DNA from 3 places in the Arthrobacter sp. B10-11 genome. Region 3 is predicted to be linked to each of the others. Evidence: riboswitches for the same ligand, from Rfam matches in the RefSeq annotation. Region 3 holds a riboswitch; each other region holds the start of a gene.

Region 1 (3,265 bases), on a different contig from region 3:
ATCGCCTGTTCATCCACGGCGGTGTCACGCCCGGACCCCAGCAAGGTGTTGAGGCCGTAGACGCGGTGGCCGGAGTCGATGGCCCGCTGCACCACCTCGCGCGAGCGCCCCATCAGCTCCAGGGCGTCCGCGCTGAGGACGAATTTCACGTCCGGGTCAGCCGCGGCCTCGGCGATGTCCCGGGCGCGCAGGTGGGCCGTGCCGATCAGGAAGTTCCCGCTGCCGTTGCCCATGGCACTAGAAGTCCAGCAGGTTCCGGCGGAAGCCGCCGTCGCCATAGCCAGTCCGGAGCAACCCGCGGCGCCGCAGCACCGGGGCCAGGCGGTCCAGCACACCATGGACGGTGGCCGGGTCAACGAAGCCGGAGAACAGGAACCCGTCCCCGCCCACCCGGGCGCCGGTTTCCTCGAGGTAGTCGGCAATGTCTTCGGCGGTGCCGATGATGCTGTCCCCTGCGCCTCCGCTGCGGGCCGCCAGGAGCTGGCGAAGCGTGGAGCCGGGCGGACCGGCCTTGGTGAAATGGTCCAAGGTGCCCTGGTTGCTGTTGGTGGTGAGTTCGGGGAGCGGGGCGTCGAGGTCGAACTGTTTGAAGTCGATGACGGAGAGGTAGGAGATGGAGTTCAGCTGGCTGTCGATGTCACGCTGCGTCAGCTGGCGGCGCTGCTCCCCGAGCTCGTCCGCCTCGGCGCGGGAGCCCACCACGGTGGGCTTGAGGACGTACAGCACCTTGACGTCGTCGGGGTTCCGCCCTGCAGCGGCCGCCTCGGCCCGGATCGAATCGCGGTAGGCCTTCATGCCGTCCGCACCCCTCGCCAGGGCAATGGCGACATCCGCGTTGCCGCCCGCGAACGCCTTCCCCCGCGGGGACGCGCCGGCCTGCACCAGCACCGGCTCCTCGGGCACCGGCGCGGTGTTGAGCGGACCGCGGACCTTGAAGAACCGGCCGTCGTGGTTGATCGGGTGGACCTTCGTATGGTCCGCGAAGATACCGGCGTCGGCATCCTCCACGATGGCGTCCGGCTCCCAGCTGCGCCAGAGCTTGCGCACCACGTCCACGAATTCCTCCGCTTTTTCGTAGCGGAGGTCATGCTCGATCTGCTGGTCCAGTCCGTAGTTCTGCGCGGCGAGGTCGCTTCCGGAGGTCACCACGTTCCAGCCCAACTGGCCGCCGGAGAAGTGCTGCAGGGTGGCCAGCAGGCGTGCCGCGGTGAACGGCGGGTAGAAGGACGCGCTCACCGTCGGGACAATGCCGAGGTGTTCCGTGGCGGAGAGCAGGTACGGGACCAGTGCCAGCGGATCGTGCTTCGGCGCGAACGACGCCTGTGCCAGCGATACCTCGGCGCTTCCGCCGTACGTGTCCGGCACCGTGAGGGAATCCTCGATGATGAACAGGTCCAGCCCGGCCCGTTCGAATTCACGCACGGCATGCTGGTACACGGCCGGTTTCTTCCAGTCGTACCCGATGCCGTAGCCGGGCGTGCCCCAGCCCTGGACGCCAAAGCCGTGGCCCACAAACCAACCGAAGTGCAGCATGGGACTGACTGTATTCCCGTTGGATTCATTCACGGCTGCCTGATTTCATCCGGCGTTACAGCGGTTCATTTCCCGTCATTATCCTCCCGGCAAGGGTTTTTGTAACTGCACCGCGGCGCCGGGCGCACGCGCAGGGACAGGGCACCGGCGGCGCGGCAATGCCGTGTCCCGTTACGGAAGATGACGACGACGGCGGTGCGGGCCGCCGTCGTAAGTGTTACGTTTTTCGGGAGTAATGAGAACCGGTGACAAGCCCTGACTGGCCGGTCGGCAACCCTCCTTCCGCGGCGGGGTGCCTCAGGTGAATACTCGGCATATCGAACCATTCGACCTGCAAGCGTGAGAGAAGGAGATCCGTCGTGTCTGACGCACCCGCATCACTGGCCCCGGCTACCGAACCGGCCCCCGCCGGCCAGGAACGTCCGGCCCAGGACCTGCCCCAGGAAAAGCTGGCGTACCGGCTCATCACCGGCCCCGATGACCGTTCGTTCTGCGAGCGCATCTCCGCGGCCCTGGCCGACGGCTATGTTTTGCACGGGAGCCCGGCGGCCACGTTCAACGGCAGCAGCGTGATCGTGGCACAGGCCGTGGTCCTGCCGGCAGCCATCGCCAGCTCAGATGCCGCAGTGGCAACCGCGGTGGACGAACTTGAGTTCGACGCCGAATTCCCGGCGGACGGGTTCGAGGACGAAGCTTTCGAGGGGCACGCGTGAGCTACGCCGGAGACCTGAGCCCGCAGGACGCCTGGGCCAAGCTGGAGCAGGGCGCAGTCCTGGTGGATGTCCGCACCGAAGGCGAGTGGGCGCACATCGGCATCCCGGACACGAAGGCTACGGACAACGATCCCCTCTTCATCCAGTGGACCTTCCCGGGCGGCATCCCCAACCCGGATTTTGTCGACCAGCTGAAGCAGCAGGCACCGGAGGACACCGGCGTCGAACTGGTGTTCCTCTGCCGTTCAGGCGTCCGCTCGGTCGCCGCGGCAATCGCTGCCACACAGGCCGGCTTCACCGCCTACAACGTCCTCGAAGGCTTTGAAGGCGAACCGGACCGTTACGGCGAGCGAACCGTCAATGGCTGGAAAAACCGCGGACTGCCCACCAACCTCGGAAAGAACTAAGTGACTTTCAATCCCGACGCCGCCGGCTGGAGCCCCGATACCCAGGCTGTCCGCGGCGGCCTTGACCGCACCAACTTCCAGGAGACGGCGGAGCCGATCTTCCTCAACTCCGGCTTTGTGTACGAATCCGCGGCAGCGGCCGAACGCGCCTTCACCGGCGAAGACGAACGGTTTGTGTACTCCCGCTACGGCAACCCGTCGGTGGCCACGTTCCAGGAGCGGCTGCGCCTGCTCGAGGGCACGGAGGCGTGCTTTGCGACGGCGTCCGGCATGTCCGCCGTGTTCACGGCCCTCGGTGCGCTGCTGGCTGCCGGCGACCGCGTGGTGGCCGCCCGCTCGCTGTTCGGCTCCTGCTTTGTGATCCTGAACGAGATCCTGCCCCGCTGGGGCGTCGAAACGGTGTTCGTGGACGGCCCTGACCTGGACCAGTGGCGGGCCGCTTTGGCGGAGCCGACGACCGCCGTCTTCTTCGAGTCGCCGTCCAACCCGATGCAGGAGATCGTGGACATCGCCGCCGTCAGCGAACTGGCCCACGCGGCCGGGGCGACGGTCGTCGTCGACAACGTCTTTGCCACTCCGCTGCTGCAGCGCTGCGGCGAGCTCGGCGCGGAC
Region 2 (3,265 bases), on a different contig from region 3:
TCGTCACAAACCTGTTCACACGCATTCAGCCGTTCCTACACTGAGTCCGGGTCAGGACCGCCTGGCGGCACCGGCCCTGCCATGGCAGGTCCTGCCCCGGCACAGGTGCCCTCCACAGAAGGAGCTTCCCGTTGTCCAATGCATGGTCATTCGAAACCCGTCAGATCCACGCCGGCCAGGAGCCGGACAGCGCCACCGGTGCCAGGGCACTGCCCATCTACCAGACGACGTCGTTCGTGTTCCCGAGCGCTGAAAGCGCCGCCAACCGCTTCGCACTGGCCGAACTGGCACCCATCTACACCCGCATCGGCAACCCCACCCAGGACGCCGTGGAACAGCGCGTCGCCAGCCTGGAAGGTGGACTGGCCGCGCTGCTGCTCAGCTCGGGCCAGGCCGCGGAAACGTTTGCCATCCTCAACGTGGCTGAAGCCGGCGACCACGTGGTGGCCAGTCCCAGCCTTTACGGCGGCACCTACAACCTGCTGGCCCACACCCTGAAGAAGTTCGGCGTCACCGTGACGTTCGTCGAGGATCCGGACAACCTGCAGCAGTGGGAGGACGCCGTCCGGCCCAACACCAAGCTCTTCTTCGCCGAGGTGGTGTCCAACCCGCGCCAGGATGTCCTGGATATCGAAGGCGTGTCCGGCGTTGCCCACGCGGCAGGTGTCCCGCTGATCGTGGACAACACGTTGTCCACTCCCTACCTCATCCGCCCGTTGGAATGGGGCGCCGACATTGTGGTGCACTCGGCCACGAAGTACCTTGGCGGGCACGGCAGCGCCATCGCCGGCGTGATTGTGGACTCGGGGAACTTCGACTTCGGCAAGGACCCGGCGAAGTTCCCCGGCTTCAACACCCCGGACCCCACCTACAACGGCCTTGTCTACGCGCGGGATCTCGGGGCGGAGGGTGCCTTGGGCGCGAACCTGTCCTACATCCTCAAAGCCCGCGTCCAGCTGCTGCGCGACCTGGGGTCCGCGGTTTCACCGTTCAACGCCTTCCTCATCGCCCAGGGCCTGGAAACCCTGAGCCTGCGCGTTGAGCGGCACGTCGCCAATGCGGTGGGCGTCGCCGAGTGGCTGGAGTCCAGGGACGACGTCGAATCCGTCGCCTACGCGGGCCTGCCGTCCAGCCCCTGGTATGAGCGCGGCCGCAAGTACGGGCCCAAGGGCACCGGCGCGATCGTCTCGTTCAACATCGCCGGCGGCGCGGAGGCCGGCAAGCGGTTCGTGGACGCCCTGGAGCTCCACTCCCACGTGGCAAACATCGGCGACGTGCGCTCCCTGGTCATCCACCCGGCGTCGACCACGCACAGCCAGCTGACGGCGGAACAGCAGGCCGTGGCGGGCGTGACCCCCGGCCTGGTCCGCCTCTCGGTGGGGCTCGAACACATCGATGACATCATCGCCGACCTCGACGCCGGTTTCCGCGCCGCCAAGGGCGACTGACCGCACTGACTCCCGGCGTCGTCGACGCCGGGAGTCACATTGCTGTCACAATCTTCGCCATTGCGGCGACGCATTTCGTAGACTCTCTACAGGTCATGAGTGCCAGCGACAGCCCCGGCTTGCTGGCCGGCAACCCTCCTTCCGCGGCGGGGTGCCCCGGGTGAAGACCTGGCCTGCCGGCCAGTTGGCGGCAGGCAAGCGCGAAGAAGAGGTCCTCAGATGACGATTGCCGTCACCCGCAGCGGTGTACCCGGAACCAGCAGCCCCAACGAGCCGTTCACCGCCCCCGTCCCGGACGGTACCGTCAAGTTCCTGAGCGTCGGCGGACTCGACCTGGAAGCCGGCGGCCACCTCCCGGACGTCACACTCGCCTACGAAACGTGGGGAACGCTGAACCCGGACCGTTCCAACGCCGTGCTGGTGCAGCACGCCCTGACCGGCAGCACGCATGTCACCAGGGGTGCCAGCGACGAGGAAGGCTGGTGGGAGCAGCTGGCCGGCCCGGGCGCCCCGGTTGATACGGACAAGTATTTCGTGGTCTCCATCAACATCCTGGGCGGATGTTATGGCTCCACCGGCCCGTCGACCCCGGCCCCGGACGGGAAGCCGTGGGGTTCGCGCTTTCCCCTGGTGACCCTGCGCGACACCACGGCGGCCGAAGCCCGGCTGGCAGACGCACTGGGCATCGGAAGCTGGTACGCGGTACTGGGCGGCTCCCTCGGCGGAGCCCGCGCCCTGGAATGGGCCGTGACCTACCCTGACCGCGTCCGGCGCTGCGGCGTGATAGCCAGCGGCGCCAGCAGCACCGCCGAGCAGATCGCGTTCGCGCAGGCGCAGACCCTCGCCATCCGCCAGGACGCCAACTTCAACGACGGCGACTACTACGGCAGTCCGGAACCGGAGGCCGGCCTGGCCCTGGCGCGCAGGATTGCGCACATTACGTACCGCTCCGCCGACGAACTCGCAGCCCGGTTCGGCCGCAGCCCGCAAGGCGGCGAAGCCCCGCTCCAGGCAGTGTCGCTCGGGGAGCGCGGCCGCTACCAGGTGGAGAGCTACCTCGATTACCAGGGCACCAAGCTGGTGCGCCGCTTCGATGCCAACAGCTACATCGCCATCACCGAGGCCCTCATGAGCCACGATGTGGGCCGGGGACGCGGTCCGCTTACGGAAGCACTGGCGGAGGCCAAAGCTGAGTTCTTCATCGCCGCAGTGAACACGGACCGGCTGTACTTCCCTGCACAGTCCCACGAACTCGCGGCAGCGCTCCCCGGTGACGTCCCCGTCCACGTCATCGATGCGCCCATTGGCCATGACGGCTTCCTCACCGAGATCGGCCAGCTCAGCGCGCAGCTGAGGCAGAACTTCTTCGCATAGTCCGCCGGCGAAATGTGCGTTTTTGCAGAGCTGTTCTGCAGAAAATGGCGTTGAGCCTGCGGCAATGTGAGTCCATACTCTAGGGGACCGGCGCGCGTTGGTGGTGCACATCACACGCGGCCGCTACGGAATGGTCCACATGGTGTCGACGGAGACGCCGAAGGAGTTCACAATGAGCACGCACGACTCCGCCGCAAGGCGAGTAGATGAGACTGATGTCAAGGCTTCCGGGCTGAGGAAAGTAGTGACGGCCTCCATGGCCGGCACCGTCGTTGAATGGTATGAATTCTTCCTCTACGCTTCGGCGGCCACCCTGGTTTTCGGCAAGTTGTTTTTCCCCAATTCCGGTACGGAGCTGGACGGGATCATTGCCGCCTTCGTTACCTACGCTGTGGGCTTCGTGGCCCGTCCCATCGGTGGCATCGTGTTCGGCCACTTCGGCG
Region 3 (3,265 bases):
TTACCGCACCGCGGGTGGCGCCGGACTTCTGTTCCTAGTCGTCGGTGCAGGGGGCGGCGCCGGCGGTGCCGGGAGTGTTGGGCGCCCAGTCCGGGTAGCTGCGGGTGTCGTTGGCCGGCACCCAGCGGCCCGCGTCCACCACGTAGTCCCAGCCCAGTCCGGTCCGGCGGAGTTCCTCGATGCCGGCAAGCAGGCGCTGCGCATCCTCCAACCGGGAGCCCACGCCGAAGCTCGCCCGCAGCGAGCCCGACGGCAGGCCCAGCCGCTTGAGCAGCGGATGGGCGCAAAAGCGGCCGTCCCGCAGGCCCACGCCGTGTTCAGCGGACAGGTAGGCCGCCACGAGGCCCGCGTCGTAGCCGGCCACGGAGAAGTTGACCACGCCGATCGTGTCAGTGGCCTGGTCCGTGTCGCTGAAGATCTGGTGCACGGTGACGCCGTCGATCTTGCCCAGCCCCTCCACGAGGAAGGACCGGATGGCGTTCTCATGCGCGTGCCACAGCTCCGGATCCAGGGCGCCGATGACCTGCGTGGCCCGCGCCAGCGTGGCCGCTCCGAGCACGTTGGGCGAGCCGCCCTCATGCCGCGCCGGTCCCGTTGCCCAGCTGACGGAGTCCAGCCGTGCCTCACGGACGGCGCCCCCTCCTGCCAGGTGCGGGGTCCCGGCGTCGAGCCAGTCCGGCCGGCCGACCAGGACGCCGCTGCCGAATGGCGCGTACAGCTTATGGCCCGAGAAGGCGAGGTAATCGACGTCGTCCGCTGCGATGTCGATACGGCGGTGCGGTGCCAGCTGTGCTGCATCCACAACGATCCTTGCTCCGTGTTCGTGGGCCAGGGCGGCCAGCTCGCGGATAGGGAGGATTTCGCCGGTGACGTTGGAAGCACCCGTCACCGCCAGCAGGCTGATGTCGCCCTGGCTGAGTTCGGAGCGGAGGCTCTCCAGCGTGGCCTTCAGGGTGGAAGAAGCCACTACGCTGCGGTGCGGGACGCCCTGCCAGGGGAGCAGGTTGGCGTGGTGTTCGATGTCGAGGTACAGCACCTCGCCGGTGTGGCGGCCGTCCGCCACCGGGAGGCAGCCCGCCAGCAGGTTCAGGGAGTCCGTGGTGTTCCGGGTGAAGATCACCGAATCGTCCGCCCTGCCGCCCACGAACCCGCGGACGATGTTCCGTGCATTCTCGTACACGGACGTGCTGATCTGCGAGGCGTAGCCCGCTCCGCGGTGCACGCTGGCGTAATACGGCAGGATCTCATTGAGGTAGGCGGAGACCACGGACAATGCCGGTGCGGACGCGCCGTAGTCCAGGTTCGCGTAGCGGACGTGGCCGCCCTGGATCAGCGGCGCCTGGATTTCCGCTCCGGTGACTGCGGAGAGGGGGCGCCGGGCAACGGTGAACCGTTCGTCCAAGAGCCCTGCGGCGGTGGTGGTTCCGGGGGTTGCGGGGAACGTGGCAGTAGTCATGGGGACCTCACTGTAAAGGGACCCCTCACTCCGGGGATCCGCGCTTGCCGGGTCCGTTCCGGACCGGCCTGGTCGTCACCCGGGGCACCCCACCGCGAATGGAGGGTTGCCGGCCAGCAAACCGGGGTTTCGCGCTGGCACTCGTGACCTGTTTCGAGATTAGGACATTCACGGCGCCGCGGGAAAGCGGCGGCGATTATTAAGCACTTTGTTACGCCCGCCGGAAGAACGGGCTTCCGGTCGAATATACGACGGCGGGCGTCCCCTGGGAGGGGCGCCCGCCGTCGTTTATTCGGAATATAGGTGATCCGGCCGCGGATCAGAGGAGGTCGTCGAGGTCCGGGTTCAGCCGCTTGAGGACTTCGGAGTGGAGGATGGAGTTGGTGGCCAGGGCGTTGCCGCCGAAGGGGCCGTCCACGCCCTCGAGGGAAGTGAAGCGGCCGCCGGCCTCGGTGACGATCGGCACCAGCGCGGCCATGTCGTAGAGGTTCAGCTCCGGCTCACAGGCGATGTCCACCGATCCCTCGGCGACCATGCAGTAGGACCAGAAGTCCCCGTAGGCGCGGGTCCGCCAGACTTCCTCCGTGAGGCCCAGGAATTCGTCCAGGTTGCCGCGCTCCTTCCACCCGCCCAGGCTTGAATAGGAGAGGGAGGCGTCGGACAGCTTGGACACGTTGGACACCTTCAGCCGCGTGGCAGCAGCCAGGGACCTTCCCATGTAGGCGCCGGCGCCTTTCGCGGCCCACCAGCGCTTGCCCAGCGCCGGTGCGCTGACCAGGCCGACCACCGGCTCGCCCTCGTCCACGAGGGCGATCAGGGTGGCCCACACGGGCACGCCGCGGACGAAGTTCTTGGTGCCGTCGATCGGGTCGATGATCCAGCGGCGGGAACCGTGGCCTGAGCTGCCGAACTCTTCGCCGAGGACGGCATCCCGGGGGCGGGAGCGGGAGAGCTGGCCGCGGATGGACTCCTCGGCTGCCTTGTCGGCATCCGTTACGGGGGTCAGGTCCGGTTTGGTTTCAATCTGAAGGTCCAGCGCCTTGAAACGGCTCATGGTCTGGGAGTCGACGGAGTCGGCCAGGACATGGGCGAGCCGCAGGTCATCGTTGTAGCTCGAAGCGGGTTGGGTCATGGTTCCAAACTACCGTCTCCGGGGCCGGCCGGCCGGGAGGTCGGGTCCTTGGCCCCTTCGCCCGCTAGGAAACGATGCCGAGTTCCTTGGCTTCCTGCGCTTCCATCCGGGGATCGGTGCCGAGCAGGCGGCGCAGTGATGCCAGCCGCGCAGCCCCTGACGGGCCAGCTTTTCCTTCTGCCACCCAGGCGTCCACCCCGCAGTTGATGGCGGAGGAATCATGCTTGCAGCCGCGTTCGCAAGCGTCCGTGCCGGGTTCGAGGTCGGGGAAGGAACGCAGGATCCGGTCCGGATCCACGTGGGCCAGGCCGAAGGACCGGATGCCCGGTGTGTCGATAATCCAGCTTCCGGCGGGCGCGTCGCTGATCCGGAGGGCAAGCGCCGACGACGACGTGTGCCGCCCCCGCCCGGTGACGGCGTTGACCCCTCCGGTTGCCCGTTCAGCACCGGTCAGGGCATTGACCATGGTGGATTTCCCGACGCCCGAATGACCCAGCATGACCGTGACCTTGCCGTTGAGGTGGGCCCGCAGTTGCGACACGGCGTCGCTGTCGAGGCGGGCCGATAGCCCGTCGTCGGAGCGGGCATCGATTCCTGAAGCTGCGGCATCGGCCGTGCGGCTGATGATGACCGGAAAATCCAGGTGCCGGTAGTTGGACAGGAGTTCAGTGGGATCC

The links. A riboswitch is a leader RNA that binds a small molecule or an ion and turns the genes downstream of it on or off. The one in region 3 is predicted to bind S-adenosylmethionine.
Region 1: another riboswitch for S-adenosylmethionine. It lies ahead of RW112_RS13440 (DUF1737 domain-containing protein); the one in region 3 lies ahead of RW112_RS02035 (aminotransferase class V-fold PLP-dependent enzyme).
Region 2: another riboswitch for S-adenosylmethionine. It lies ahead of metX (homoserine O-acetyltransferase MetX); the one in region 3 lies ahead of RW112_RS02035 (aminotransferase class V-fold PLP-dependent enzyme).

What each region holds. Positions count from the first base shown of each region.
Region 1 covers NZ_JAWMTH010000004.1:73,940-77,204, reverse strand. Annotated here, with positions in the region: gene RW112_RS13450 (aromatic amino acid ammonia-lyase) at 1-233, opposite strand, end outside; gene RW112_RS13445 (NtaA/DmoA family FMN-dependent monooxygenase) at 238-1,533, opposite strand; SAM riboswitch class IV at 1,765-1,879, shown strand; gene RW112_RS13440 (DUF1737 domain-containing protein) at 1,914-2,246, shown strand; gene RW112_RS13435 (rhodanese-like domain-containing protein) at 2,243-2,653, shown strand; gene RW112_RS13430 (O-succinylhomoserine sulfhydrylase) at 2,654-3,265, shown strand, end outside.
Region 2 covers NZ_JAWMTH010000005.1:318,347-321,611, forward strand. Annotated here, with positions in the region: gene RW112_RS16870 (bifunctional o-acetylhomoserine/o-acetylserine sulfhydrylase) at 132-1,448, shown strand; SAM riboswitch class IV at 1,540-1,655, shown strand; gene metX (homoserine O-acetyltransferase MetX) at 1,668-2,822, shown strand; gene RW112_RS16880 (MFS transporter) at 2,995-3,265, shown strand, end outside.
Region 3 covers NZ_JAWMTH010000001.1:422,087-425,351, reverse strand. Annotated here, with positions in the region: gene RW112_RS02035 (aminotransferase class V-fold PLP-dependent enzyme) at 35-1,456, opposite strand; SAM riboswitch class IV at 1,492-1,605, opposite strand; gene hisN (histidinol-phosphatase) at 1,776-2,588, opposite strand; gene RW112_RS02025 (ribosome small subunit-dependent GTPase A) at 2,653-3,265, opposite strand, start outside.